Regions from separate parts of the Arthrobacter sp. Y3224055 genome, predicted to be linked through region 2. Evidence: predicted binding sites of a transcription regulator. Region 2 holds the regulator's gene; the other holds the start of a gene.

Region 1 (14,707 bases), on a different contig from region 2:
GCGCGGGCCAGTCCGGTCAACGACAGCGCGGGTGCCGGGGCGCCGCAGCCGTCGACGGCGATGTGCTCGATCTTTTCTTCGGCGTACTCCTCGATGACCTCCATCACGCGGCGCTGGAGGGGGTGGTTCGGCTCCAGGTAGGTGTGGGTGTTCCAGCCGTTCTCCACGCAGGCCCAGAGGAAGGCGGCGTGCTTGCCGGAGCAGTTGAAGGACAGCCGCTGCTGGCCGCGTTCGGTGCGGACCAGCCAGCCGCGCGCCTGCTCGTCCTGCGGCCAGGCCGGCGGGCAGCGCAGATCGGCGTCGGTCAGGCCGGCGGCCTTGAGCATGCCCTCCACCACGTCCATGTGCTCCAGCGACCCCACATGGCTGGCGCAGGCCAGGGCCACCTGGTCGCCGCGCAGCGGGACGCCGGACTGCATGGCGGCCAGGGCCTGGAACGGCTTGAGGGTTGAACGCGGGAAGATCGGTGCGGTGATGTCGCCGAGTTCGGTCACCACGGTGCCGTCGGCGGCCATGACCACCGCGGAGCCCAGATGGCGGGACTCGATGAAACCGTTGCGTTCAACGACGGCCAGTTCCACGGCGTCCGCGGCTTTGAATGTCTCGGGCATGGACTTAGTTTAGGGCCGGTGCAACAACTTCGAGGCTCCGCCCCGCGACCAGTAGGCTAGTTCCTTGTGAAGGTACTTGTGATCGGCCCCGGCGGCCGCGAGCACGCAATAATCCGTTCCCTGCTGGCCGATCCCTTTGTCACCGAGGTGCACGCCGCCCCCGGCAACGCCGGCATCGCGCAGCTGGTGCCCACGCACCAGGTGGATGCGGGCGACCCGGCGGCGGTGACCGAGCTGGCCCGGCGGCTGGAGTCCGACCTGGTGGTGGTGGGCCCGGAGGCCCCGCTGGCCGCCGGCGTGGCCGACCCGTTGCGCGCGGCGGGGATCCCGGTGTTCGGCCCCAGCAAGGAAGCGGCCAGGCTCGAAGGCTCCAAGGCCTTCGCCAAGCAGGTCATGGCCGCGGCGAACGTGCCCACCGCCATGGCGCATGTTGCCACCAACGCCGACGAGGCGGCCGAGGCCCTGGATTCGTTCGGGGCCCCCTACGTGGTCAAGGACGACGGGCTGGCGGCCGGCAAGGGCGTGGTGGTGACCGAAGACCGCGATGCCGCCCTGGCGCACGCCCAGGCCTGCTTCGACGCCGGCGGTTCCGTGGTCATCGAGGAATTCCTCGACGGCCCGGAAGTCTCCCTGTTTGTGATTTCCGACGGCGAACGCGCCATCCCTCTGGTACCGGCGCAGGATTTCAAGCGGATTTTCGACGGCGACGAGGGCCCGAACACCGGCGGCATGGGCGCCTACACGCCGCTGACCTGGCTGCCGCCCGGTTTCGTGGACGAAGTCATGGACCGCGTCGCGCTGCCGACCATCCGCGAGATGGCCCACCGCGGCACCCCGTTCGTGGGCGTGCTGTTCTGCGGGCTGGCCGTGACCGGCCGCGGCCTGCGGGTGATCGAATTCAACGCCCGCTTCGGGGACCCGGAAACCCAGGCGGTACTGGCCCGGCTGCGCACACCGCTGGGCGGGCTGCTGCTGGCGGCCGCCAAGGGGGAATTGGACGACACCGAACAGTTGGTCTGGTCCAGGCGGTCCGCCGTCACGGTGGTGCTGGCGGCAGAGAATTACCCGGGAACTCCGCGCACCGGGGATCGGATCCGCGGCCTGAAGAAGGCCAATGCCTTGACCGACGTGCACGTGATCCATGCCGGGACCGCCCTGGACGGGAACGGCAAGGTGGTCAGCGCCGGCGGGCGGGTGCTCGCCGTCGTCGCCCTGGGTGAAGACCTGGTGGAAGCCCGCGAACGTGCCTACGAGGGCATCGACGCCATCAGCCTGGAGGGGGCGCAGTACCGCAGCGACATTGCCCTGCTGGCGGCCGAGGGCAAGATCAAGGTGCCCGCGTCCGGCACGAACTCCCGGGCCGGCGCACAGAGAGACTGAGGACGTCAACCATGGCATTTGCCCCCGAAGTACTCGAACTGCCCGGCTGGAAGCACGTCTACTCCGGCAAGGTCCGCGACCTGTACGTCCCGGCCGCCCCGCAGCAGGTGGAAACGGCCAGCGACGACATCGCCGCCGAAGGCCTGTTGGACCGGCGCAACGACACCGTGCTGGTGGTGGCGAGCGACCGGATCAGCGCCTACGACCACGTGCTGTCCAGCGAGATCCCGGACAAGGGACGGATCCTCACCCAGCTGAGCCTGTGGTGGTTCGAACAGCTCGCCCAAGGGGACAACCCGGTGGCGCACCACGTGGTGTCCACCGAGGTGCCCGACGCGGTCGCCGGCCGGGCGATGGTCTGCAAGAAACTGGACATGTACCCGGTGGAATGCATCGCCCGCGGCTACCTCACCGGGTCCGGCCTCGCCGAGTACCGGCAATCCCGGACCGTGTGCGGGTTGCCGCTGCCCGCCGGCCTGGTGGACGGCTCCCGCCTGGAGCCCGCCATCTTCACCCCCTCGGCCAAGGCCGAGGTGGGCGAGCACGACGAGAACATCACCTACGACGCGGTGGTCCAGACCGTCGGGGCGGAGACCGCGGCCCGGCTGCGCGATAAGACGCTGCAGATCTATACGCGCGCCGAAGCCATCGCCCGGGAGCGGGGAATCATCCTGGCTGACACCAAGGTTGAGTTTGGCGTCGATCCCACGACGGGGGAGATCACGCTCGGCGACGAGGTGCTGACCCCCGACTCCTCGCGGTTCTGGGACGCGGACACCTACGAGCCGGGCCGGGCGCAGCCGTCGTTCGACAAGCAGTTCGTGCGCGACTGGCTGACGTCGCCCGCCTCCGGCTGGGACAAGAACTCGGACGCCCCGCCGCCCGCCCTGCCGGAGGACATCGTGCAGAAGACGAGGGCGCGTTACGTCGAAGCCTACGAACGGCTCACCGGGCGGACGTTCGCCTGATCGGCAGCGGCGCGGGGCCGGGCCGGGTGCTCCCGGCCGCGCCCATGGGGTCGGGCAGAGGGCCGGCCGGCAGCCCGCTGGCCGGCAGAGGGCCGGCCGGCAGCCCGGCCGGGCCCGCGGGGGAGCCGGGAGCGGTTTCCGGGAGGCGGCCGGCCGCGAGCTCGGCGGCCGCCAGCCGGGCCGCGGCTTCGGCGACGGCCGCGGGATAGCCGCCGGCACCGCCGTCGTCGGCCGGACCTAGGGAACGCAGCGCGTCCGCACGTTTCAGGGCGCGGAGCATGGCAGCGGTGGCCGGGCGCGAGACGTCCGACATGTCCGGGTAATCGATGGCCAGCGCCGGATCCAGTTCATAGGCCAGCCAGCGGGACCGGAGGCCGTCATGCCGGGCCGCGGCTTCATGCCAGTCCCGGCTGTCCTGGTAGCGGATGGCGGCGGCGGCCGTACGGCTGATCCGCCAGACGGCGGGCGCGGCGCAGCCGGCAGCGAGCAGCAGCCAGAGCGGCACGGCGGACGGGAAGACGGCCGCGGCGGCGAGCACCACGGCCAGGGCGCAGCACAGCCCGGAGAAGCAGTACCAGAACGCGGTGTCCGGATCGGGGCGGCGGCGCAGGCCGCGTTCCACCGTGTAGGAGGTCAGGAAAACCACGGCAGCCAGCACGGCCGTGGCGACGGCCAGCTGCGCGAACTCTGCGAGGAACATCGGCACCCCTGCTGACGGAGTTATCTTCCATTCCAATACGGGGCGCGGGCAGAGTCAATGGTGAGGGCGAGGCGGCGCCTACGGCTCACTTGTCGACGCGGCCGACGACGTCGTCCAACTGCTTGAAGACCAGGGCCTGCGGCGCCTTGCTCATCACCGTCCGCTGGAGCTTCTGCTTCCACGGCTTCTGCTGCCGTGCCATGGCCGCCATCTTGCGCGAGCGCTCGACCACCTTGGCCGTGCGCGGGCCCCGCGCCCGTTCGTAGTTGCGCAGGGCCGTGGTGATGTTCCAGTCGGCGTTCAGCGCGCCGGCCAGCGCGACCGCGTCCTCGAGGGCCTGGCTTGCGCCTTGGCCGAGGAACGGCAGCATGGGGTGCGCGGCGTCGCCCACGAGGGTGGCGTGGCTGCCGGACCAGACGGCGGCGGGTTTCCGGTCGAACAGTTCGTGCGCCATGATGTCCTGGCTCTTGGTGGCGCCGATGACCGCCCGGACGGCCGGGTGCCAGCCCTCGAAGCGCTGCAGGGCCAGGGTGCGCCAGAGGACCTCGTCGTCCTGCGCCAGCACGTGGTTGGGCATGGTGGCGTACCAGTAAATGAGGCCGCCCGGCAGCGGGATCATGCCGAAGACCTCCCCGTTGCCCCAGGACTCGCCCCAGGGCAGCCAGCCCGGATCGAGGTCGCCGATCGGGCAGACCGCGCGCATGGCGGTGATGCCGGAGGCCCGCGGGGCGCCGTCGCCGATTAGGTCGTGGCGGACCAGCGAGCGCAGGCCGTCGGCGCCGACCACCAGGTCCGCGTGCAGGGAGCCGCCGTTGTTCAGCGTGACCGTCCCGCCGTGCTGATCGCGCCGGAACTTCACCGCCTGCAAACCCAGATGCACCGTGTTGACGTAGAGCGAGTCGTTCAGCAGCGTGGTGAGGTCCGAGCGGTGGATGGAACGCAGCGGGTGGCCGTAGCGCTGCCGGAGGTCGTCGCTGCTGAACGTGGACACCACGTTGCCGAACTGGTCGTGCGAGCTGCCGCCGACCGGGAGGGAGGCCTCTTCAAAGGCGTCCAGCACGCCGAGCCGCTGCAGGGCGCGCGTCCCGTTGGCCCAGATCGTCAGCCCGGTGCCCAGCTGCTGCAGCGTTCCGGCGCGTTCGACCACGTGGACTTTCCAGCCGGTTCGTTGCAAGGCCCGCGCAGTGGCGAGCCCGCCGATTCCGGCCCCTACGATGAGCGCCGAGCGCTGCAGAGACCCCATGGGTCCATACTTCCCGCTTTTGGGCCGGGTTCACAACTTTCGTCCGGTACAAACCGGTTCCGGGAGCGGAAAAGCAAGAACTCCCGCCGCTCCGAAGAGCAGCGGGAGTTCCCGGTGATTGGTCGGGGTGACAGGATTTGAACCTGCGACCTCGTCGTCCCGAACGACGCGCGCTACCAAGCTGCGCCACACCCCGATACCGTCGCCCCCGCCGTCGTCGTGACGGCCGCGAAAGCAACTGTTCAAGGATAGCGGAGACAGCCCCCAAAGGAGAAATCGGCGAGGGCCCGGGCAGGCCTCGGTCAGACCGGACGCGGCCCGGCTAGGCCTCGGTCAGACCCGGCCCCGGTCAGACCAGCGAGTCCTTCCACGCGGCGTGCAGTTGGGCGAAGCGGCCGTCGCCGGCGATCAGTTCCGCCGGCGGCCCATCCTCGACCACCCGGCCCTCGTGGATGACCAGCACCCGGTCGGCGATCTCGACGGTGGAAAGCCGGTGCGCGATGATCAGTGCCGTGCGGTTGCCCAGCAGCGTCTGCAGCCCCTCCTGGACCTGGCGCTCGCTGGGTATGTCCAGCGACGCGGTGGCTTCGTCCAGGATCAGCACCGCCGGGTCGGCCAGGAACGCGCGCGCGAAGGAGATGAGCTGCCGCTGGCCGGCCGAGACGCGGCCGCCGCGCTTGTTCACGTCGGTGTCGTAGCCCTCGGGCAGAGACAGGATGAACTCGTGGGCGCCGACGGCCCGGGCGGCGTCCTCGATCTGCGCTCGGCTGGCCTCCGGGTTGCCCAGGGCGATGTTCTCCGCGACGCTGCCGCTGAACAGGAACGCTTCCTGCGTGACCATCACGACGGCGCGGCGCAGGTCTTCGTTGGACAGCTGCCGCAGCTCGATCCCGTCCAGGGTGAGCGACCCGGAGGTCAGGTCATAGAAGCGGGCGATCAGTTTGGCCACGGTGGACTTGCCGGCCCCGGTTTGCCCGACGACGGCGACGGTCTGGCCGGCGGGAATGTCCAGGTTCAGCCTGGGCAGCACCACCCGCCCGTCGCCGTAGCCGAAGACGGCATCGCTGAACCGGATTGCCCCGCGGGCGTCCTTGAGCGGGACCGGGCGGTCCGGGGGGACGATGGTTGGTTCTTCTTCCAGCAGCCCGGAGACCTTCTCCAGCGCGGAGGCCGCGGACTGGAAGGAGCTATAGAACATGGCGATCTGTTCTGTGGGGCGGAAGACCTGCTTGGTGGCCAGCAGCACCGCGACCAGGGTGCCGATGGCAAGATCGCCGTCAAGCACCCGGAAGCCGCCGATCAACAGCACCACGGCCACGGTCAGGTTGCCGACGCCGTTCAGCACCGGCTGGAGCACGCCGAAGTACCTGATGTTCCGCAGGGTCGCGCCGCGGTAGTCGGCGGCCAGCTCGTTGTAGCGGTCGGAGTTGTCGTGCTCGCGGCGGAAGGCCTTGACGGCCCGGATGCCGGTCATGGTTTCCACAAAGTGCACGATCAGCCGGGCCGACACCACCCGGGAGGCGCGGTTGGCGAGCTCGGAGCCCTTTTGGTACCACCGGGTGACGAAGGCGATGGGTATGGCGGCGACCAGGATGATCAGCCCGCTCTTCCAGTCCAGTCCGGCGATGCTGATGGCGGTGAAGAGCATGAACATCACGCCGGAGGTCAGCTGGGTGACGCCGTTGTCCAGCAGTTCCCGCAGCGCCTCCAGGTCTGATGTCTGCCGGGAGATGATCCGGCCGGAGGTGTAGGTTTCGTGGAACTCCAGGCTCAGCCGTTGGGTGTGCCGGAAGACCCGGACCCGCAGGGCCAGCAGCATGGCCTGGCTGAGCCGGGCGGTGACGTAGATGTAGGCCGCCAGCAGGGATCCACCGGCGATTGCGACGGCGGCGTAGGCGGCGCCGACCAGCGCCAGGGGCATGGTGTCGCCGCCGGTGAAGGCCGGCAGCGCATTGTTGATACCGAAGGCCACCAGCACAGGACCGGCCGCCCGGGCGGCGTTGCTGGCCACCACCAGCACGATGGATAGCGCGAACAGCCGCTTGTGCGGGGACACCAGTTCGCCCAGCAGCCGCAGGGAGCGCCGCCTGACGGCTCTGCGGTCGGTTTGGTCCAGGTTGATGTTGTCTTCGCCGGCGACCCCGGTCATGGAACTCATCGGGCTTCCTTTGCGTCCAGGACGTCTTCAACCGTGGGCTCGGCCACCAGCGAGGCGATCACGTACCGGTAGTGTGTGCTGCTGCGCAGCAGCTCCGAGTGGCTGCCGACCGCCGTAATTTGGCCGTCCTGCAGCAACGCCACCCTGTCGGCCAGCGCCACGGTGGAGGGCCGGTGGGCCACGATCACGGTGGTGGTGCCGCGCAGTTCTTCCCGCAGCCGCTGCGTCACCGCTTCTTCGGTCCGCACGTCCAGGGCCGAGAGCGGGTCGTCCAGCACCAGCACGGCCGGTTGCGCGGCGATGGCCCTGGCCAGGGCGATCCGCTGCCGCTGCCCGCCGGACAGGCTCAGTCCTTCCTCGCCGATCCGCGTGTCCACGCCCTGCGGCAGGTCATAGGCGAACCCGGCCTGCGCCACCTCGAGCGCCCGCGAGAGGAGGATTTCGGGATCTTCGCGGCCCGGGCGGGCACCGAGCAGCACGTTGTCGCGGACCGAGGTGGAGAACAGCGTGGAGTCCTCGAAGGCCACCGACACGCGGGCGCGCAGCTCGGCCAGCGGGAGATGACGGATATCCGTACCGTCCAGTAACACGGCGCCGGAGGTGACGTCGTACAGCCGGGGAATCAGCTGCAGCAGGGTGCTCTTGCCCGAGCCGGTGACCCCTACCAGCGCCAGGGTTTCACCCGCGCGCACGTGCAGGTCCACGCCGTCGAGAACCGGGGCCGCGTCCGCGGCGGCGTCGGGATAGCGGAAGACTACGTTGGACAGGCGCAGTTCCCCGCGCACGGGGCCGGCCGGTGCGGGAACGTCCGGGTCGATGATGGTGTTCTTCGTATCCATCACGTCGAAGTGCCGGTCCAGGGCGGTCTTCGCCGTCAGCGTCATGCCCATCAGGGAACCGATCGCTTCCACCGGACCGGCCACCACGGCGGCGGTGGCAAAGAAGGCGACCAGGTCGCCCACGGTCATGTGCCCGCCGGAGACCTGCATGATGCCGATGACCAACGCGGCGCCCAGCACCAGATCGGGCAGTGACACGACGGTAGCGAGGAACTTGGACAGCGTGCGGGCCTTGGCCAGTTCGGTCTGACGCAGTTCTTCGGCCTGGCCGTGGAAGTTCTCCAGCGCGTACTTGCCGCGGCCGAAGGCCTTGAGCACCCGGATCCCGTGCACCGATTCCTCCACGGTGGTGGCGAGGTCGCCCGCCTGGTCCTGGCTCAGCCGGGAGGAAGCGCCGAACGCGGTACGGAAGCGGAACCCCTGCCAGACGAGGGGCACGGCGGCGGCCAGGAAGATCAGTCCCAGCAACTGGTTCAGCGCGAACATCAGCGCCAGCCCCGCGACCACCGTCACGAAGGAGACCACCAGCATGAGGGAGCCGAACGCCAGCCAACGCCGGATCAGGCCCAGGTCCGCCATGGAGCGGGAAAGCAGCTGGCCCGAGCCCCAGCGGTCATGGAAGGCGGCCGGCAGATGCTGCACGTGCCGGTAGAAGCTGGTGCGCATGCCCATCTCCACGTCCGTGGCGGGCGCGATCACGAACACGCGCCGCAAGTACACCAGGCCTGCCTCGGCCACGCCCAGCACCGCAATGACGACGGCGGGGCCCCAAACTTCCGAGGGGCGGCCGCCGGTATGGATGGTGTCCACCAGGCCGCGCAAGACCTGGGGAATGGCCAGTGCCACCAGGCTGGCGCCGAGGGCGCTGAAGAATCCCAGGATCAGCCGGGGGAGGATGGGCCGGACATAGTGTTTGAGCCGGGCGATCGAGCGCCAAAGGGATAACTCAGTCATGTGGTCGATTCGTTGCAGTGGTTCGGAGGGCTTCGTGTACTGCAGCAACTATCCTAGCGACCGCATTGAGGTGCTGGTCACTGTTGGCCCGGGCCGAGCCGACGCGTTGGGAAACCGATGCTTGCTAGGCTGTGCGGAACCATTCACCAACGGGGGCGGGCATGGATCTGACGGACGTCGCGAACGGCTTCGGGGTGTTCCTGTGGATGTCAATGCTCTTTCCGCTGCTGCGGGTGGCCGGCGTCCTGCTCTTGGTGCTGCGGAAACCGGCCGGCTGGCTGGTGCTGCTGGCGGAACCGGTCCTGTCCATGGTGTTGATGGGCGTGGCTGGCGCATTTAGCCTGGCCGTCCTGATGTTGCCTGCGGTGGCCGCCTACGGATGGTGGCGGTGGCGATGGGGCCGGCGGTCGCGCCGACAGCGGGCGACCGGCGGGGTTCCGGTCCACCCGGTAGAGCGGTCCGACTGGCTGGCCGCGGCCGGGCTGATCGTGCTCGTCCTGCTGTTCTTCGGCATCGACGTGCTGCCCATGATGCTGATGCACATGGCGGACCCATGGGCGATTGTTGAAGCGGCGGTCGTTAGCCTCCTGACTCCGCTGCTGTACCTCGGTCTCGCGCGCGGCGTTATCGAAGCGTGGTGGATCGGCGTCGCCCTCTCGCTGATGGGGCTGACCAGACTGGCAGCGAACGCAAACCCGCAGGTCCTCTTTGCACTTGACGCCATCGTGTTCACCGTCCTGCTGGGAATTTTGAGTCTGTACGGCTGGTCCAAATGGCGCGAGGCGCACGCGGAGACGACCGCTTCGACGTAGCATCGCGGCGCCGTCCTTCGGCTTGGCGCCGTGCTTCCCCCAGCATTGTGCTTCGGCTTGGACCGCGGCCCTCGGGCACTACTCCTACACACTGGGCCCTTTTGATGGCTATCGAATCTGTGTACGAATAAAATCGTGGTATGGCTCTTGCACCGTTGGAACGCACCGGGGAGATGGAAGCATCTCTGGACCAGGCGTGTGTCCTGCTGCAGGATGTCGCCGACCGCTTCCCCGTTGAGTTGTCGTCCCTGTCTACCCGGGACCTGGCCAACACGGTGGCGGCGGTCGAGGGTGCTTCGAAGCTCGTGGAGTTCCTGCAGGCCGTCGGCGCCCACGCGGTGGAGCGGGCGGACATCGCCGCCAACGGGGAACATGCAACGGTGTCAGGACTCGGAGCAAGCGCCGGGGCCGGCGCAGAGCCCGGTGCCGCCGCGTCGGGCACCGCGGGGGCGGGGGAGTGGGCGGACCCGGCGGCGGCGATCAGCACCGGCGGCGTGGACGCAGCGGCCCCGGAGGGGTCCGGGTCCAAGCGGGTGCGGCGCCGCCGCAAGACGGAGTTCGCGAACACGGCGGAGTATCTGCGCTCCCGGCTGGGAATCGGGATTGTCGAGGCGCGGCGCCGGCTGCGGGTCGGCAAGGCGATCACCGCGCCGGTGCGGTTGAACGGGGAACCGGGTGCGCCGGCGCTGCCGGTCTTGGCCGAGGCCATGGCCGGCGGTGAGGTCAGCGGCCAGTCCGCGGCCCTGGTGGTCGATTCCCTGGACCGGGCCCGCCACGCCGGTAGCCCGGAGGCGTTGCAGGCGATGGAAGCGTCGCTGGTCCGGCAGGCCGTGGACGCCGATGCGGACACCCTGGTGATGGTGGCCAGAGCGTGGGAAACCGTCGTCGACCAGGACGGTGCCGAACCGTCCGAGGAGGAACTGCGGGCCCGGCAGGGCATGTTCTACCGCGGCCGGCGCCGCGGGCTGCACCAGTTCGTCATCAACACCACCGACGCCCAGTACGAAGCCCTCGCCACCGTGATGAACAGCGCCGCGAACCCAAGGATCCGCCCCGACGCCATCGAAGCCGCCGCCAACGGCGGAACAGAAGGTGACACGGCAGGATCCGCCGGCGCCGGCACCGGGGGAAACACCGATGCAGGCACTGACGCTGCCGGCCCTGAAATGACCGCGGCAGAAGATGCTGCGTCTGCACGGGCTGATGGCCGCGGGGCAGTGGATTCGGCCGTGGTGGAGGCGATGGATGACGCCACCCGGGCGCAGAAGCTGCTCGCGGGCCTGGTCGGGGCGTGCCGGATCGCGCTGAACACCGCCAGGCTTCCGGACTCGGGCGGGCACCGCACCCAAGTGATCGTCACCACCGGGTACGAGCAGCTGGCCGGGCTGCTCTCCGGCGGCGGCAGCGCGGTCTTCACCGGCCCGGTCTCGGCCACCACGGTCCGCCGGATGGCCTGCGACGCCGAGATCATCCCGGCGGTCCTGGGATCCGAGGGCGAGATCCTGGACCTGGGCCGGTCCCAACGGTTCTTCAACCGCGCCATCCGCCGGGCCCTGGTCGCCCGGGACAAGGGCTGCGCCTTCCCCGGGTGCAGCATGCCCGCGTTCTGGACCGAAGCCCATCACATCATCCCGTGGTGGGCCGGCGGCCGCACCGACGTCAACAACGGGGTGTGCCTCTGCCTGCTCCACCACGACCTGATCGAGCAAGGCAACTGGGACATCAACGTCGTCGACGGCATCCCCTGGTTCACCCCGCCGGACTACATCGACCCGCGCCGCAAACCGCTGCGCAACTCCTACTGGCACACCCACGTCCCACCCCAACCACTCCTAGCCTGACCTAGCGATTCGGCGCGGGCGGGCGCACAGGGCACATCTGAGGAAGTCTCAGCGGGCGGGCGCGCAGGGCGCTGCTGAGGAAGTCTTAGCGGGCGGGCACACGGGGCGCATTTAACGATGCATTAGTGGGCTGCAGAGAAGAAGGTCAGAGCTGGTGTGAGACCAGCCGCACAGCGTGCTTCTGTGCTCAGCTGAGCCCGGGGCCGGGCCCGGTGGGGCGGCCTTCGGCAGGGACTTCGCCGGCCGGATTAGCCGGTGTCAGTGTCAGCAGCACAGCCTCCGGGCGGCAGGCGAAGCGCACCGGAGCCAGACGCGACGTTCCCAACCCGGCCGACACGTTCAACGGGACGCTACGCCCCTCGTGCTCCCAGTACGTCAGCCCCCGGGCGCGCCACGTGGGCAGATCGCAGTTGCTGGTCAAGGCCCCGTAGCCGGGTAAGCGGACCTGGCCACCATGGGTATGCCCGGCCAGCATCAGGTCGGCGTCGTCGGCAGTGAACCGGTCCAGCACCCGCTGGTACGGAGCGTGGGCAACCGCGATCCGCAGAAATGCGGCCTCATCGGCGGATGTCGAACCGTTGGGGAAACCCGAATATTGGTCGCGCTGCAGGTGCGGATCGTCAACCCCCGTGAAGTCCAGCCGCACCCGGTCCACCACCACCGACTGGTGCCGGTTGGTCAAGTCGATCCAGCCCGCGGTGCCGAAAGCCGCATGCATCTCCCGCCAGGGCAGTTCACGCTCCGCGTAGTCCTTGGGCTGAGTGGAGGGGCCGGTGAGGTAGGAGAACGGGTTCTTCATCACCGGGGAGTAGTAATCGTTGGAGCCCGGGACGAACACGCCCGGAACATCCATGAGCGGTGCCAGCGAGTCCAGCAGGGGCTGCACCGCCTGATGATGGCTGAGGTTATCGCCGGTGTTGACCACCAGGTCCGGTTCCAGCGACGCCAGCTGCCGCAGCCACCTCTGCTTCAGCGTCTGCCCGGGAGTCATGTGGATGTCGGACAGGTGCAGGATCCTCAGAGGGCCTCGTCCGGCGGGCAGGATGGGCAGCGTTTCTTCGCGGACCTTGAAGAGGTTCCGCTCGATAACGGAGCCGTAGACGAGCGCGGCCCCGCCCGCAGCCGTGGCCCCCAGGGCCAGCGTGCCTGCGGTCCGGAGCCGTGCCCGCAACAAGTCAGTGTCCACGGTTAGTCGTTGCCTCCTCCGCCGTTGCCTCCGCCGTTTCCGTTACCCCCGCCGTTGCCGTTGCCTCCGCCGTTTCCGTTGCCGGAATCGCCGGAGTCACCGGAACCGCCGGAGTCACCGGAGCCGCCGCCCGAATCCCCGTCGTCGCTGCTGTTGCTGGAATTCGAGTTGTTGTTCGACTCGGCGGGTGCCGGGGTCTGGACCGGTCGGGGCGGATACATCATGCTGCTCGGCGCGGAGCCGAACTCGCCCGTCTTGTACAGGCCGGCGACCTTCTCCATGTAATCGGTCCACTGCCCGCCGGCAATGGTCGCACCGTCCACGTAGTCGCGCGTCACGCCGTTGATGGGGATGTTGTTGATCGATTTGTAGGCATGAGGGTTGCCCACCCAGGAAGCAGTGGAGATGCCCTTAGTGTAACCCACCGTCCAGGTGTACTCAGACTTGTCGGTCGTGCCGGTCTTGACAGCGGCGGGAACACCAATCGGATGGATTCCTCCCAGCTGCAGGTTGACCAGGTTCTCCAGCGGGACGCTGACGGCAGCAGCTACTTCCTCCGAGATCGCCCGTTCGCAGGACTTCTTCGGCACCTCGTACTTGTTGCCCTGGGCGTCCGTCACGGAGGTCAGCGCGATCGGCTTGCAGTACACGCCGCCGCTGGCGAACGCCGCGAACGAAGCCGCCATCGTCATCGGGGACACGTTGGTCGTGCCGATGATGAAGGACGGGTGCTCAATGCTGATCGGTTCCTTGTCCGTCGCCGTCCGGACGCCGAGGCGCGTTGCCGCATCCCGGATGTCGCAGAGGTCCAGCTGCGCGGCCATGGCTGCGGTAGCGGAGTTGATCGACCACGTCAGGCCCTGGCTGGCGGTCATGGTCCGCTCGAAACCTGGCAGCGCATTCTGGAAGTCCCACTCACTGAACCACGCGTCCGGGGGCAGGCAGCTCGCGTTCCAGTTGTACTGCGCCGGGTACTCCGTCCGGCGCGCGTCGACCGACGCGTTGAGCGCCTTGCCCGCTTCGAGCCAGGCGACCATGGTGTAGGGCTTCATCGTGGAGCCAGGCTGCCAGCCGTTGCCGCCGCCCATATCGGCGTCGACGTTGTAGTTCAGCTCCGTATTGGCCGCGCCGTCTTCGGGGCTGTAGTTGGTGTTCTGGGCCATCATCAGGATGTTGCCGGTGCCCGGTTCAATCGAGACCATGGACGAGCCGACGCCGGACTCGTCGCCCACCGGGACTTCCTGCTCGATCTGCTTCTGGCCTTCCTTCTGGAGGCGGGAGTCGAGCGTCGTCTTGATGGTGAGGCCGCCGCGGGCCAAAAGCTTCGCCCGTTCGGTGGAGTCCGCACCGAACGCGTCGGACTGCATGATGGCGTGCTGCACGTAGCTGCAGAAGTAGTCGGCGAAGTTTGCCGCGACACAGCCGGAACGTACCGGCTTGAGATTCAAGCCCAGATCGCTGGCAACGGCTTCGTCGTACTCCGCCTGGGTAATCTTTCCCGCGTTACGCATGGCCGCCAGCACCGTATTGCGGCGTTCCACCGTGGCTTCCGGGTTGTTCACCGGATTGAAGTAGTTGGGCGACTGCACCATGCCGGCCAGCATGGCCGACTGCTGGATGTTCAGCTTGGCGGCCGGAACGCCGAAAAAGGTCTTCGCAGCGGCTTCAATGCCGTACACCTGGCCGCTGAACAACACGATGTTCAGGTAGCCCTGCAGGATCTCTTCCTTGCTGAATTCCTTTTCGACGGCGATGGCCAGCTTCGCCTCGCGCAGCTTGTCGCCGATGTCCTTGGTGCCGCTGATGGTCAGCTCTTCGGCCCCCTTGCCCGCGGAAGCGCCGGCGTCGATCAGCACGTTGTTCACATACTGCATGGTCAGCGTCGACGCGCCCTGCAGGTCCCCGCCGGCCATGTTCGTCACCGCGGCGCGCATGATGCCTTGGGGGTCCACACCGTTATGTTCGTAGAAACGAACGTCCTCGATGGAGATGATGGCGTCCTGCATGTGCTGGGA
Region 2 (14,707 bases):
AACGTACACGATTCCGAGCGGCTTGCCGGGCTCCTCGAGGCGGCCGGCATGGTCGAGTCCCAAGGCGGGCAGGCCGACGTCGTGGTGTTCAATACCTGTGCGGTGCGGGAGAACGCCGACAACAAGCTGTACGGCAACCTTGGCCAGCTCGCCCCCGTGAAGGAACGCAACCCCGGCATGCAGATCGCCGTCGGCGGCTGCCTGGCGCAGAAGGACCGGGAGACGATCCTCCGGAAGGCGCCCTGGGTCGACGTCGTGTTCGGCACCCACAACGTGGGTTCGCTTCCCGCCCTGCTGGAACGTGCCCGGCACAACAACGAGGCGCAGCTGGAAATCCTCGAGTCGCTCGATGTCTTCCCCTCGACGCTGCCCACCAAGCGCGACGCGGTGTACTCCGGGTGGGTTTCCATCTCGGTCGGCTGCAACAACACCTGCACGTTCTGCATCGTGCCCTCGCTGCGCGGCAAGGAACGCGACCGCCGGCCGGGGGACATCCTGGCGGAGGTCCAGGCCCTCGTCGACGACGGCGCCATCGAGGTCACGCTGCTGGGGCAGAACGTGAACTCCTACGGCGTGGAATTCGGCGACCGCGGCGCCTTCGCGAAGCTGCTGCGGGCCTGCGGCAGCATTGACGGCCTCGAGCGGGTCCGGTTCACCAGCCCGCACCCGGCGGCGTTCACCGATGACGTCATCGACGCCATGGCCGAAACACCCAACGTCATGCCGCAGCTGCACATGCCGCTGCAGTCCGGGTCGGACAAGGTCCTGAAGGACATGCGCCGGTCCTACCGGTCCACGAAATTCCTCGGCATCCTCGAGAAGGTCCGGGAACGGATTCCGCACGCGGCCATCTCCACCGACATCATCGTCGGATTTCCCGGGGAGACGGAGGAGGACTTCCAAGCCACGCTGGAGGTGGTGGAACGGGCCCGCTTCGCCAGTGCCTTCACCTTCCAGTACTCCAAGCGGCCCGGCACGCCGGCCGCGGAACTGCCGGACCAGCTGCCCAAGGCCGTGGTGCAGGAACGCTACGAGCGCCTGATTGCCCTGCAGGACCGGATTGCCGCCGAAGAGAACGCCAAACAACTGGGCAGCCGGCTCGAGGTCATGGTGACCGCGCAGCAGGGACGCAAGGCGGAAGCGACCCACCGGCTCTCCGGGCGGGCCCGGGATCAGCGGCTGGTGCACTTTTCCGTGCCCGCGGGCGCGCCGACGCCGCGGCCGGGCGATCTGGTCACGGTGACCGTCACCGAGGCGGCACCGTTCCACCTGATCGCCGACCCGGCATCCGAAGCGGACTACCAGCTGCGCCGCTCGCGCGCCGGGGACGCGTGGGACCGCTCCCAGGCGGATTCCTGTGCGGTACCGGCCGCCGCGGGCAAGCCCTCCCAGGTGTCGCTGGGCATGCCCGCGCTGCCGGGCCGAACCGCCTGACGGCGATGCCGGTCCACCCCCAAGCGCCGCGCGGCCCGGCGGTCATCGCCGTCGTCGGTCCCACCGGCTCCGGAAAATCGGATCTCGCCGTCGCGCTGGCCCGGCGGCTGGGCGGGGAAGTAATCAACGCCGACGCCATGCAGCTTTACCGCGGCATGGACATCGGCACGGCCAAAATCGATCCGGCCGAGCGGCAAGGCATCGAGCACCACTTGCTGGACATCCTCGACGTGACGGAAGAGGCGAGTGTCTCTGCCTACCAACACCAGGCCAGGGAAGCGATCGACGCCGTGCACGGGCGGGGGCGCCGGGCCATCCTCGTCGGTGGTTCCGGACTGTATGTACGGGCCGCCCTGGATGCGATCGAGTTTCCGGGTACCGATCCGGCCCTGCGCCGCGGCCTCGAAGAGGAGCTGGAAAGGCTCGGCCTCGCAGCGATGCGGGAGCGGTTGCGGCAGGTCGACCCGGTGTCCGCCGGGCGGCTGGCCGACGCCCGCCGGGTCATCCGGGCGCTGGAAGTGCGGCAACTGACCGGGCGTCCGTTCAGCTCCTACATGCCGGAGCGGGAGTATGTCCGCCCGACCGTTCAGATCGGCCTCCGGGTGGACCGCGAGCGGCTCAAGCACCGCCTGGCCGGCCGCGTCCATACGATGGTGGAACGCGGGCTGCTGGAGGAAGTCGCGGCACTGGACCGGCAGGGCCTGCGCCAGGGCCGGACTGCCTCGCGCGCGCTCGGCTACGCCCAGTTCCTGAAGGTGGTCGACGGTGAATGGACCCGGGACGAGGCCGCCGAGGACACCATCGCCGCCACCCGCAAGTTCGCCCGGCGCCAGCTGACCTGGTTCCGCGCCGATCCGAGGATTCACTGGCTGGACTGGGAGGATCCGCTGGCGGCGGACAAGGCGGCAGCGCTCATCGCTAAGCTTGAGCCGTGAACAACCCCATGCCTGATCATCTGTCGGCCCTCGCCGGGCTGCCCTTTGCCAAGGGACACGGCACCGGCAACGACTTTGTGCTCATTGCCGATCCCGACGGGGCCAAGCGCCTCGGGGCCGAGGCGGTCGCCGGCCTCTGCCACCGCCACCTCGGCATCGGCGCCGACGGGCTCATCCGTGCGGTCCGGTCCCGGCACCTTCCCGAGGGCCGCGAGCTGCTGGAGAGCGCGCCGGAGGCCGAGTGGTTCATGGACTACTACAACGCCGACGGCTCGACCTCGGAAATGTGCGGCAACGGGGTCCGCGTCTTCGTGCACTTTCTGCTGGCCGAAGGACTCGTCCAGCTGCCGGCCGGTGAGTCGCTGACCATCGGAACCCGGGCGGGAACCAAAACGGTCAGCCGGTCAGCCAACGGCTACGCCGTGGACATGGGGCCGTGGGAGTTCATCTACCCGGCGGAGGCTGCCGCCAGGGCGATGGATTCGACGGTCAGCGCAGGCGGCCTCCAGGTGCCGCGGCCGGCACTGTCGGTGAGTCTGGGGAACCCGCACACCGTGGTCGCCCTCGCCGGGCTCGAAGAACTGGCCGCCACCGAGTTGTTCCACGCGCCGGCGGTGGACCCGGTCCCGGAGAACGGAACGAATGTTGAATTTGTCGTGCCGGCGGAACCCCTCGTCGCCGACGGCGCCGGGCACATCAGCATGCGCGTGCACGAGCGCGGGGTAGGGGAGACCCAGTCCTGCGGGACCGGCGCCTGCGCTGCCGCCGCCGCCATCCGCTACTGGGCGGGTGCGGGCGCACCCGACGACTGGCAGGTCGGCGTGCCGGGCGGCGTTGTCCGGGTCCGGTTCATCCCTGCGGCCGACGGACGGGAACACGTGGAGCTGAGCGGCCCCGCCGTGCTCGTGTCCCGAGGCGTGGTGGCCTGACCGAAGCGGCTCAACCGGCCCGCCGCACGCAGAGCACCCGGAACGTCTTTGCGGTGCTTTCACGGCTGACCGCGTAGTCTGACGGCAGTTCGGCCGCGAGCCAGCGCTGCAGCGAGTCCGATCCCAGGTTCTTCTGGACGACCAGCCAGGCGGTGCCCCCCGGTGCGAGGCGGGGCAGCCACATCAGCAACAGTGCGTGAAGCTCGCTCTTGCCGATCCGAATCGGAGGATTGGACCAGATGGTGTGGAACTGCAGGGCCGGGTCAACGTCTTCCGGGCGGCAGGCACGGACATTGGCCAGCCCCAGCGACGCGGCGTTGTCGTTGGTCAGGGCGATGCTGCGTTCATTGACATCTACGGCCAGCACCGTGGCACCGGGGGACTTCAGCCCCATGGTGAGCGCGAGCGGTCCCCACCCGCAGCCGACATCGAGCAGGTTGCCTTCCGGAGCAGGCGGCGGGACCTCGTCCAGAAGCACCGCCGTGCCCTTGTCGAGGCCGTCCGGGCTGAAGATGCCTCCGGCTGTTTGCAGCTGCCGCATGTGGCCATCCAGCTCGACGGTGAGGGTGCGGCGAACCTCGGGATTGCCTGGTTGCGCGCTGAAGTAGTGCTCTGTTCCCATAATCGGCCAGATTAGTGCGCCGACCGCGGAATCGGTATCTAGGCCCACCTAAGCAACGTCGGCTCTGATACCGTGGGAGGCATGAAAAACCTGTGATTGCGCCGTAACCTGCTGTCCCCGTTCGTAGCCGGACAGCGCGTGCCGATGGTTGAGGCCTTGACCTCCCCGGCCGCCGGGCAATCACCGTTCCCGAAGGCTCACTCGAGTCCCTTCTGATCCGGTGCCGCAGCCGCCGCAAGGGCTGCGGCGGCCCCCGGCACCCGCTGCTTGCCCTGCCGCCCGGCCGGGCGGCAGCCCCGCCTTTCCCGCCCGGCAGCGCCCGGGCCCATGCCAGGAGGACTTTTGGCGAATCATCCACAAACTGCATCTTCGGGCTCTGCCGGCCGCATCCCGGAGGACTACGATAAGACCACGGACATTTCGAAGGAGAGCATGACCACCAACCACCCCCAGCCGACACCGGAACCGGAAATGACGCCTGACGAAATCCAGGCGGTCATCGACCGTATCCTGGCCCGCGACACCGCCGCGCGCGGCAAACAGGGCGTCGGCGGCAGAGCCCAGGCACTCTCCGAACTTGATGCCGAGCATTCCGAATTCGACGGCGACCAGCAGGACCTCGCGGAACGCCGCGCCCTGCGGCGCGTAGCCGGCCTGTCCACCGAGCTTGAGGACGTCACCGAGGTTGAGTACCGGCAGCTGCGCCTGGAGCGCGTTGTCCTCGCCGGTCTCTGGACCGAAGGCACGGCCGACGACGCCGACAATTCCTTGCGGGAGCTGGCAGCGCTGGCCGAGACAGCCGGCTCCGAGGTGCTGGACGGTATTGTCCAGCGCCGGTTGAAGCCGGATCCGGGGACTTTCCTGGGCTCCGGCAAGGCCCAGGAACTGCGCGACATTGTGATGTCCACCGGCGCCGACACGGTCATTGTCGACGGCGAGCTTTCGCCGTCGCAGCGCCGCGGTTTGGAAGACATCGTGAAGGTCAAGGTCATTGACCGCACCGCGCTCATCCTGGATATTTTCGCTCAGCATGCCAAGAGCCGCGAAGGCAAGGCCCAGGTAGAGCTGGCCCAGCTTGAGTATCTGCTGCCCAGGCTCCGAGGCTGGGGCGAGTCCATGTCCCGGCAGGCCGGCGGCCGGGTGGGGGCGGCCGGCGGCGGCATTGGTTCCCGCGGGCCCGGTGAGACGAAGATCGAGCTGGACCGCCGGCGCATCCGTACCCGGATGGCGAAGCTGCGCCGGGAGATCACCGGCATGAAGCCCGCACGGGAAACCAAGCGCGCCAACCGCCGCCGCAATGCCGTGCCGTCGGTGGCAATCGCCGGCTACACCAATGCCGGCAAGTCGTCGCTGCTCAACCGCCTGACCGATGCGGGTGTGCTGGTCGAGAACGCGCTCTTCGCCACCTTGGATCCGACCGTCCGCCGGGCGGAAACACCGGACGGTATCGGTTACACGCTCGCCGACACGGTAGGTTTCGTCCGGTCGTTGCCGACGCAGCTGGTGGAAGCCTTCCGCTCCACCCTGGAGGAGGTTGCCGACGCCGACGTCATCCTGCACGTCGTCGACGTCTCGCATCCCGACCCGGAGGGCCAGATCGCCGCGGTGCGCGAGGTGCTGACCGAAATCGAAGCACGGCACATTCCGGAAATCGTCGTCTTGAACAAGGCCGATGCCGCCGATCCGTTCGTGGTCGAGCGACTGCGCCAGCGTGAACCGCGGCACGTCGTGGTCTCGGCGCGGACCGGGCAGGGCATTGATGAGCTGCTTCGGCTCGTCAGCGAGACAATCCCGCGGCCCAGTGTGAAGCTGCAGCTGCTGGTGCCCTACGACCGCGGCGAAGTGATTAGCCGCCTGCACAATGAAGACGCCGAGATCCTCTCCATGGAGCATGGCGGGGACGGCACGCGGCTCGACGTGATGGTGCGCGAGGGTCTGGCATCGGAGCTGGAACAGTTCCTCCGGCATGACTGACCTCCAGGTTCCCGCCGGTGAGGCGCTGCGGCTGCTTGACGTCGCCGTACAGGAGATGGGCGGGCAGCACCGTGCCGGCCAGCACGAGATGGCGGCGAAAGTGGCCGAGGCCTTCGAGCGCCGGCAACACCTGCTGGTGCAGGCGGGCACAGGCACCGGCAAGTCGCTGGCCTACTTGGTGCCGCTCATGGTCCAGGCGCTGGAGGGGGAGAAGCCGGCGATCGTCTCCACGGCAACGTTGGCGCTGCAATCGCAGATCGTCAAGCGGGACCTGCCCCGGCTGTTGGAGGCCGTCGCCGACGAGCTGCCCAGGCCGCTGGACGTCGCTTTGCTCAAGGGCAGGAACAATTACCTCTGCCTGCACAAGCTCGCGGGCGGCTTTCCGGACGAGGACGCGCCGGCGGCGCTGTTCAGCCTCGGCGAGGACGCGGTTCCGCATCCTGCTCCGGCCGGCGCAGCGTCGGCTTCCGGCGCCTCGGGCGCGCTGGGCAAGGAAGTCGTGCGCCTGCGCGAGTGGGCGCAGGAGACCGACACCGGGGATCGGGATGAACTGGTGCCCGGTGTCAGCGACCGGGCCTGGCGACAGGTCTCCGTCGGCTCCATGGAGTGCCTGGGCGCCCAGAAGTGTCCCCTGGCCGCCGAGTGCTTCAGCGAACTGGCACGGGGCCGCGCGGCGGAGGCAGACATCGTGATCACGAACCATGCCATGCTGGCCATCAACGCCTTCGAGGGCGTCGCGGTACTCCCGGACTATGACGTGGTGGTCATCGACGAGGCCCATGAGCTGCAGGACCGCGTCACCAGCGCCGTCGCGGGGCAACTCTCCGCCGCCATGGTGCGTACCGCCGCCTCGACGGCACGCAAACACACGGGGATCAGCGTGGAGCCTTTGAACTCCGCCGCCGATGCGCTGGAGGACGTCCTGCAGTCGGTGCCCACCGGCCTGCTGGCGGCCGGCCTCCGCGAGGAGCATGAGCTGGTTCTTGCGCAGGTACGGGAAGCGGCCCGCGCGGCGCTCTCCGACTCGAAGCCCGAGGGTGCGGGGGCAGCGGACGGCGGACGGCAGATGGCGCGCTCACGGCTCGCGGCCGTGCTGGAACTGGCCGAACGGCTGCTGTCCGCTCCGGACTCCCGGGAGGTCATCTGGGCGACCCGTCCCAGCACCTATGGCGAGGCCGGCGACTACGCCGCCAATGACGACCAGCCGGCAACGTTGAACATAGCGCCGCTCTCGGTGGCGTCCCGGCTGCGTGAGGGCTTGTTCGACGAACATACCGTTGTGCTGACATCGGCGACGTTGTCGGTCGGGGGGACCTTCGATGCCGTCGCCGGGTCGCTCGGACTGCTCGGAGCCGGCGCGCCCGCCTATTCCAGCGTGGACGTGGGCAGCCCCTTCGATTACCCCAGGCAGGGCGTGCTCTACGTGGCGTCGCATCTGCCGAAGCCGGGCCGGGGCACCAGCCCGGAACAGCTCGATGAACTCGAGGAGCTGCTGCTGGCCTCGCGCGGCGGCGCCCTGGGCCTGTTCTCCTCGCGGCGTGCGGCAGAAGAAGCCGCGGCCGAGATGCGCGGGCGCACCGACCTGACCATCCTGTGCCAGGGCGAATCGTCGATGGGCGCGCTGGTCCGCCAATTCGCCGAAGAGCCCGACACCTGCCTGTTCGGCACCATGACGCTCTGGCAGGGCGTCGACGTTCCCGGTTCCGCGTGCCGGCTCGTGGTCATCGACCGGATTCCGTTCCCCCGGCCGGATGACCCGCTCACGACTGCCCGAACCCGGTCCGTGGCGCAGTCCGGGGGAAACGGTTTCATGACGGTCTCGGCGACCCATGCGGCCGTGCGGCTGGCCCAGGGAGCCGGGAGGCTGATCCGCGCGTCAAACGACCGTGGAGTGGTGGCCGTGTTGGACTCACGGCTGGCGACGGCGCGCTACGGGAGTTTCCTCCGCAGCGCCCTGCCGCCCTTCTGGAGTACCAAGGACGGCGCCACGGCCCGCCAGGTCTTGGAAAGGCTGGCTACGGCCTCAGCCTGAACGGGTTGGGGGCACGCCCGTTCCGGAGCGAGCGGGGCCCTGCGCGGGGACCGCCCGTGCGGGCAGGGGATCCCGGGGTGGCTGCAGCGCGGACCGGGGAGACCGGGCGCGTCAGAGGGCCCGCATCACCGAGACAACCTTGCCCATGATGGTTGCGTGGTCGCCAAGAATCGGTTCGTACTGGGTATTCTGCGGCAACAGCCAGGTGTGGCCGTCGCGCTGCCGGAAGGTCTTGACCGTTGCTTCGTCGTCGAGCAGCGCCGCCACGATGTCGCCGTTCTCGGCCGTGTGCTGCTGGCGGACCACGACCCAGTCGCCGTCACAGATGGCCGCATCGATCATGGAATCGCCCGAGACCCTGAGCATGAACAACTCGCCGTGTCCCACCAGTTGCCGCGGCAGGGGCATGACGTCCTCGACCGCCTGGTCCGCCAGGATCGGCCCGCCCGCTGCGATCCTTCCCACCAGCGGCACCATCGCCGTGTCGGATGACGTGGTCAGCTCGGATACGGCGACGCCGCTGGAGCTGCGCAGCTGTTGCGGTTCATCGACTCCGACGATTTCCACACCCCCGTGCTCGAGTGTCAGCGGGGTCAGGATTTCCATGGCACGGGGACGCTTGGGGTCGCGCCTGATGTAGCCCATCTTCTCCAGTTGGGCCAACTGGTGCGTGACGCTGGACAGGCTTGCCAGACCGACCGTGTCACCGATCTCGCGCATGGACGGAGGGTATCCGTGTGACATAACGGAGCGCTGGATGGTTTCCAGGATCTTCTTCTGCCTCGGCGTCAGGCTGCGCCCCACTTTGACGGGCCGGCCGCGTCGCTTCGCTCCGGCAGTGGTGGTGGTCTCTTCCGACATGTCCGGCCCCGGTCTCCCCGTAGTGGTCCCTGCGCCGGCGCCGTAGCGGAACCGCACATGGACTGTTGTCTCAACTGTTTTGTCGGTGGCGGCTGATGCACTGCTCTTACTGCCGCCCGACGCTTACAACGCTAGGCGAGGCGGTAGCGAATTTCAAACATTTGTTCGACTGAGTCTCGACAATGTTCGATCACCAGTGCTAAAACTGTAGAAGACGTATTCGAAGATACGTTCGAATACCGTTGCAAGACGATCGAAACCAGCCGAAATAGATCGAATATCGGAAAGGTGGCACCATGTCCGCCCAGCTCGCACCGCAGCCCGCTGGCCTTCGTACCAGCACAGGCCTGCGGCTGACCCGCCGCGGCCGTTTGTTGCTGATCGGCCTGCCGCTGATGCTCGCCGCGGCCGCAGCCCTGACCCTGATCGGTTTCTTCACTGCTCCGGCAATGGCCGCCGCCGGGGGGCTGGGGCCGGGGCCGGCGGCGACCGTCACGGTCGGCAGCGGCCAGTCACTGTGGGACATAGCAGTGCAGTCCGCGCCGGACCGCAACCCCCACGATGTCATTTTCGAGATCGCGCAATTGAACGGCCTGCAGGGGGACATCGTCCACGCCGGGCAGCAGCTGCTGGTCCCGTCCGCGCGCTGAGGCAGCCGTAATATGAGCTGCTTCGGCCCGCCCGATTCCTGCCCCGGGCGGGCCGAAGCTTAAACTGGACCGGTGAGTGAGCAGTTAGAACGCCTGAACCGCCTGCCGTTGCGGGAAAATCTCCGGGGCCTGGAGCCCTATGGTGCGCCCCAGCTGGAGGTTCCCGTCCTCCTGAACGTCAACGAAAACACCCATGGCCTGCCCGATGCTGTCCGTCAGGCCATCGTCTCGGCCGTCAGCGAGGCTGCCGCGGGTCTGAACCGGTATCCGGATCGCGAGTTCACGAAGCTGAGGACGGCGCTGGCCCGCTACTTGGGGCACGGCCTCACCGCAGAGAACATTTGGGCCGCCAACGGATCGAACGAGGTCCTGCAGCAAATCCTCCAGGCCTTCGGCGGCCCCGGCCGCACCCTGCTGAGCTTCCCGCCCACCTATTCCATGTACCCGCTGCTGGCCAGCGGGACGGACACGGATTATGTGGCCGTTCCGCGGGGGGCAGACTTCACGTTGTCCCCGGACGCTGCCGCCGCCGCTGTGGCCGGCTCCGCGGCAAACGTGGTCGTTCTTTGCTCCCCGAACAACCCGACGGGCACCGCCCTGGGCCTTGAGGTCGTGGAGGCGGCGTATGAAGCGGGGGAAGCCTCCAAGGCCATCGTGATCGTGGACGAGGCCTACGCCGAGTTCGCCCACGCCGGAACGCCGAGCGCGCTGACACTGTTGCCGGGGCGGGAGCGGCTCATCGTTTCCCGCACCATGAGCAAGGCCTTCGCGCTGGCAGGCGCCAGGGTCGGGTACCTCGCCGCCGCACCGCAGATTACCGATGCGCTGCGACTGGTCCGCCTGCCCTACCACCTCTCCGCCGTTACGCAGGCAACGGCCCTGGCCGCGTTGGACCATGCCGATGCGCTGCTGGCCAACGTCGAAGACATCAAGGCGCAACGGGACCGCATTGTCGACGGGCTGGCCGAGCTGGGACTCGACCCGGCGCCGTCCGACTCAAACTTCGTGTTTTTCGGCGGGCTGGAGGACCCCCGCTCGGTGTGGCAGGGACTGCTGGAAGCCGGCGTGCTGATCCGCGACGTCGGGATCCCGGGCCATCTGCGGGTAACCGCCGGCACTGAGGCCGAGACCACAGCCTTCCTCAACGGCATCAAGGCCCTCGTGGCGAGCCCCGTCTCCTAAACTAGTAAGAGCGAACCGGCTCGTGCCGGTCGACCAATTCGTCAAAGGACTCCCATGACCGTGGAAACCACCACCGGACGTACCGCACGCCTCGAACGCATCACCAGCGAGTCGTCCGTGCTGGTTGAACTGGACCTCGACGGCACCGGCCGTTCCGAGATCAGCACCACCGTGCCGTTCTACGACCACATGCTCACCGCCCTGGCGAAGCACTCGCTCGTCGACCTGACCGTGAAGGCCAGCGGGGACACGCACATCGACGCGCACCACACCGTCGAAGATGTCGCCATCACCATCGGCGACGCCCTGAAGGAAGCGCTGGGCAACAAAGCCGGGATCCGCCGTTTCGGCGAAGCCACGGTGCCCCTGGACGAGGCGCTGGCCCACGCCGTCGTGGACATCTCCGGCCGGCCCTACCTGGTGCACACGGGAGAACCGGCAGGCCAGGAGTACCACTTGATCGGCGGACATTTCACCGGATCGCTGACCCGCCACGTGTTCGAATCGATCACACTGCACGCCCAGATCTGCCTGCACATGCGCGTGCTGGGCGGCAGGGACCCCCACCACATCGTCGAGGCCCAGTTCAAGGCCTTCGCCCGGGCACTCCGCGCCGCCGTCGAAGCCGATCCACGTGTCGAGGGCATTCCCTCGACGAAGGGAGCCCTGTGACGGCTGCGCCCAAGGTCACCGTACTGGACTACGGTTCCGGGAACGTCCGCTCGGCAGTCCGCGCGCTGGAGCACGTGGGTGCCGACGTCACGCTGAGCCATGCCTCCGACGACGTCCTCGACGCAGACGGCCTGCTGGTTCCCGGCGTCGGCGCCTTCGCCACGGTCATGCAGGGGCTCAAGTCCGTGGACGCGCTTCGCTGGATCGGACGCCGGGTGGCCGGCGGCCGGCCCGTGCTGGGAATCTGCGTTGGCCTGCAGGTCATGTTCGAAGAAGGCGTGGAACATGGCGTCCGCACGCAGGGCGTCGGGGAATGGCCGGGAACCGTGGAAGCGCTGCCGGCGGAGGTCGTGCCCCACATGGGGTGGAACACCGTGGACGCCGCGGAGGGCAGCCGGCTGTTTGCCGGGATCGAAGAGGAGCGCTTCTACTTTGTGCACTCCTACGGTGTGCAGCACTGGAACTTCGACGTCACCCAACCCGCGATGACGCCGCCGCTGGTGACCTGGTCCACGCACGGCGCCCCGTTCATAGCGGCCGTTGAAAACGGTCCGCTGAGTGCTACCCAGTTCCATCCGGAAAAGTCCGGAGACGCCGGCGCGGAGCTGCTGCGCAACTGGTTGAAGACGCTGAGGTAGCCATGGGCAGCATCCTCCTGATGGGCCTGGCCGGGCTGCTGGCCGGCGGCGCCATCTCGTTCCGGCAGCAGCGGCTGCCCAAGTGGTTGGTGATCGTCTTCTGGATCCTGGCCGGCCTGTCGCTGCTGGCTGCCTACTTGCTCACCCTCGGACCGGCCGAGTAACCACACCCATCCCGCGCCCGCTGACGGCGCGCAGAAAGCGGAAGAACCATGACGAACCAAACCTCCATCCTTGAACTTTTGCCCGCGGTCGACGTTGCCGACGGCCAGGCCGTCCGGCTGGTCCAAGGCGAAGCCGGCAGCGAGACCGGCTACGGGGATCCGCTGGAGGCTGCGCTGGCGTGGCAGAACGACGGGGCGGAATGGGTGCACTTGGTGGACCTCGATGCGGCGTTCGGCCGGGGCAACAATACGGAAGTGCTGCGCCGCGTCGCCGACGAGCTGAAAATCAAGGTGGAGCTGTCCGGCGGCATCCGCGACGACGCGTCATTGGAGCGCGCGCTTGAATTCGGGGCCGCGCGTGTCAACCTGGGCACCGCCGCGCTGGAAAACCCGAAATGGACAGCACGCGCCATTGCCCGGCACGGTGACGCCATCGCCGTCGGCCTCGATGTCCGCGGCACCACGCTCGCGGCCCGCGGCTGGACGCAGGATGGCGGCGACCTCTGGGAGGTGCTGGCCCGCCTCGAAGACGCCGGCTGCTCGAGGTACGTGGTCACCGATGTGACCAAGGACGGGACGCTGCGCGGACCCAACGTGGATCTGCTCCGGCAGATGTGCGAGCGGACCGACAAGCCGGTGGTTGCCTCGGGCGGGATCTCCAGCCTGGATGACCTGCGGACGCTGCGCGACCTGGTTCCGGCCGGAGTCGAGGGAGCGATTGTGGGCAAGGCACTGTACGCGGGCAAGTTCACGCTGCCCGAAGCCCTCGATGTTGCGGGACGGCGCTGAGGGACCAGCATGGGCAAGAAGCAACTGCCCGCCCATATCGCCGCCGCGCTGGCGGGAGCCGGCGGGGCGGGGGACTCGGCCGGCCAAAGCTGGGCCGGACGGGACCTGAGCGGTGAAGGAAACCCGCTCCACCAGTTCGACCACGATGACGGCAGCGCGGATCCCGGCTACGAGGCGGCGCTGCAATGGCTTGCCGCCGGAACCGGCGGCGAAGCGGAAGTAGTGGCTGCCCTGGCGAACGCCCGCGTTTTCGTGCCCATCGTGGCGACGCTGGGAGAAGAGGCCGAGGGCAGCCACGGCCTGACAGCGGATAAACAGGCCGACATGGCCGTGGTGACGTTGCAGGCGCCGGATGGGCGCCGGGCGCTGCCGGTGTTCAGTAACACGGCCGCCCTGGAAGCCTGGCATCCCCAGGCCCGGCCGGTCGCCGTGGAGGCGCCGCGGGCGGCCTTGGCGGCCGTGTCCGAAGACGCCGAACTGATGGTTATGGATCCGGGCGCCGCCCTGACGTTCGTTGTCCGGCGGCCGGCAGTGTGGGCGTTGGCCAAACAGCACGAGTGGGTGCCCTCCTACCGCGATCCGGCGCTCTTGGAGTGGGTGGCCGAGGCCACGGGCGGCGAGGAGGCGGTCATGGCCTCGTTCGTGGAGCCCGGGACCGGGATCGCGGTTCGGGCGGCAGATGGAGCCGTGGTGGCCGGCGGAGGCCACGGCCCGGAGCTGCGCCTGGTCCTGCAGGTGCGGGACGGGCTGGGGCGCGAGGAGTTGGGCGCCCTGGCGGGACGGATCCAACAGCGGCTCCAGTCCCGGCAAGAGTTTGCCGAACGGGTTGATTCGCTGGAGCTGAAGTTCACCCGCTGAACCCCGCCGGCGAACGCCGCAACCAGAAGCGCAAAGACAAAGGACGACGCCGGTGCGTGGCACCGGCGTCGTCCTTGTTCAGTTCTGGGAGCCCGGGCCGGTCAGTTGACCGGACCCGTGAACTTCTCGCCCGGGCCCTTGCCCGGATCGTCCTGGATGACCGATGCTTCGCGGAAGGCGAGCTGCAGGGACCGGAGGCCATCGCGCAACGGGCCGGCATGCTGGCTGCCGATTTCCGGCGCGGCAGCGGTGACGAACCCCGCCAAGGCGGTGATCAGCTTGCGGGCTTCGTCCAGGTCCTTGAGCTCTTCGGCGTCGTCTCCGGCGGCCAGGCCGCACTTAACCGCGGCGGCGCTCATCAGATGGACTGCCGCGGTGGTGATGACTTCCACGGCCGGTACTTCGGCGATGTCGCGCATCTGGCCCAGGACTTCCTGTTCCTGGCTGGAGGCAGGACCGGCGTCGGGCGCGAAGCTGTGGCGGTGGCCGTCGGTCTGCGGATTGTTATCTGAGCTGCTCATACTGGTAAGCTTGTCACAGACCAATTGGATCCCGTTACTTATGTGCCTCACAGCACGTGCGGAGCAGGATCCGATCTGCAAGCGGAGTCCTCTCCCACCCGTCGGTATGGCTAGCCAGAGCTGCCGGGTCCAGGTCGGCAGGCTGTAGCCGGAAACCCTCGCGTGAGGTGCCCGGGCCAGCCGGTGGAACCCTAGCTTGTTTCCGCCTGCCGCCACTTCGAGGCCTTCGATTGCGTTTGCAATGGGGGGCCTTCTTTCATTGCAAGCGGCAGCCGATATTAGTGACAGGAGCCACACATTAGCGAGCCAAGAATCAATGATCGTATCCGCGTTCCCGAGGTGCGGTTAGTCGGACCGAACGGCGAACAGGTTGGGATCGTCCGTATTGAGGATGCCCTGCGCCTGGCCACGGAATCGGATCTTGACCTGGTTGAGGTCGCACCGCA

What was found. The regulator LexA, encoded in region 2, represses DNA repair genes until DNA is damaged. The targets are predictions, from matches to a motif close to TCGAACANNTGTTCGA.
Region 1: the regulator LexA is predicted to act here: its motif matches at 9,777-9,792, upstream of AC5RTY_RS02240 (HNH endonuclease signature motif containing protein).

Annotation. Positions count from the first base shown of each region.
Region 1 is NZ_JBNHGB010000001.1:458,516-473,222, reverse strand. Features, by position in the region: gene AC5RTY_RS02285 (asparaginase) at 1-611, opposite strand, end outside; gene purD (phosphoribosylamine--glycine ligase) at 678-1,991, shown strand; gene AC5RTY_RS02275 (phosphoribosylaminoimidazolesuccinocarboxamide synthase) at 2,003-2,959, shown strand; gene AC5RTY_RS02270 (hypothetical protein) at 2,937-3,659, opposite strand; gene AC5RTY_RS02265 (FAD-dependent monooxygenase) at 3,745-4,902, opposite strand; tRNA gene AC5RTY_RS02260 (tRNA-Pro) at 5,022-5,098, opposite strand; gene AC5RTY_RS02255 (ABC transporter ATP-binding protein) at 5,252-7,060, opposite strand; gene AC5RTY_RS02250 (ABC transporter ATP-binding protein) at 7,057-8,853, opposite strand; gene AC5RTY_RS02245 (nicotinamide mononucleotide transporter) at 9,015-9,665, shown strand; gene AC5RTY_RS02240 (HNH endonuclease signature motif containing protein) at 9,806-11,506, shown strand; gene AC5RTY_RS02235 (metallophosphoesterase) at 11,694-12,692, opposite strand; gene AC5RTY_RS02230 (transglycosylase domain-containing protein) at 12,695-14,707, opposite strand, start outside.
Region 2 is NZ_JBNHGB010000005.1:26,290-40,996, reverse strand. Features, by position in the region: gene miaB (tRNA (N6-isopentenyl adenosine(37)-C2)-methylthiotransferase MiaB) at 1-1,434, shown strand, start outside; gene miaA (tRNA (adenosine(37)-N6)-dimethylallyltransferase MiaA) at 1,440-2,369, shown strand; gene dapF (diaminopimelate epimerase) at 2,378-3,298, shown strand; gene AC5RTY_RS12600 (class I SAM-dependent methyltransferase) at 3,309-3,920, opposite strand; gene hflX (GTPase HflX) at 4,353-5,894, shown strand; gene AC5RTY_RS12590 (ATP-dependent DNA helicase) at 5,887-7,926, shown strand; gene lexA (transcriptional repressor LexA) at 8,038-8,787, opposite strand; gene AC5RTY_RS12580 (LysM peptidoglycan-binding domain-containing protein) at 9,084-9,437, shown strand; gene AC5RTY_RS12575 (histidinol-phosphate transaminase) at 9,510-10,619, shown strand; gene hisB (imidazoleglycerol-phosphate dehydratase HisB) at 10,674-11,291, shown strand; gene hisH (imidazole glycerol phosphate synthase subunit HisH) at 11,288-11,929, shown strand; gene AC5RTY_RS12560 (hypothetical protein) at 11,932-12,093, shown strand; gene priA (bifunctional 1-(5-phosphoribosyl)-5-((5-phosphoribosylamino)methylideneamino)imidazole-4-carboxamide isomerase/phosphoribosylanthranilate isomerase PriA) at 12,142-12,882, shown strand; gene AC5RTY_RS12550 (SseB family protein) at 12,892-13,740, shown strand; gene AC5RTY_RS12545 (DUF1844 domain-containing protein) at 13,842-14,261, opposite strand; gene infC (translation initiation factor IF-3) at 14,601-14,707, shown strand, end outside.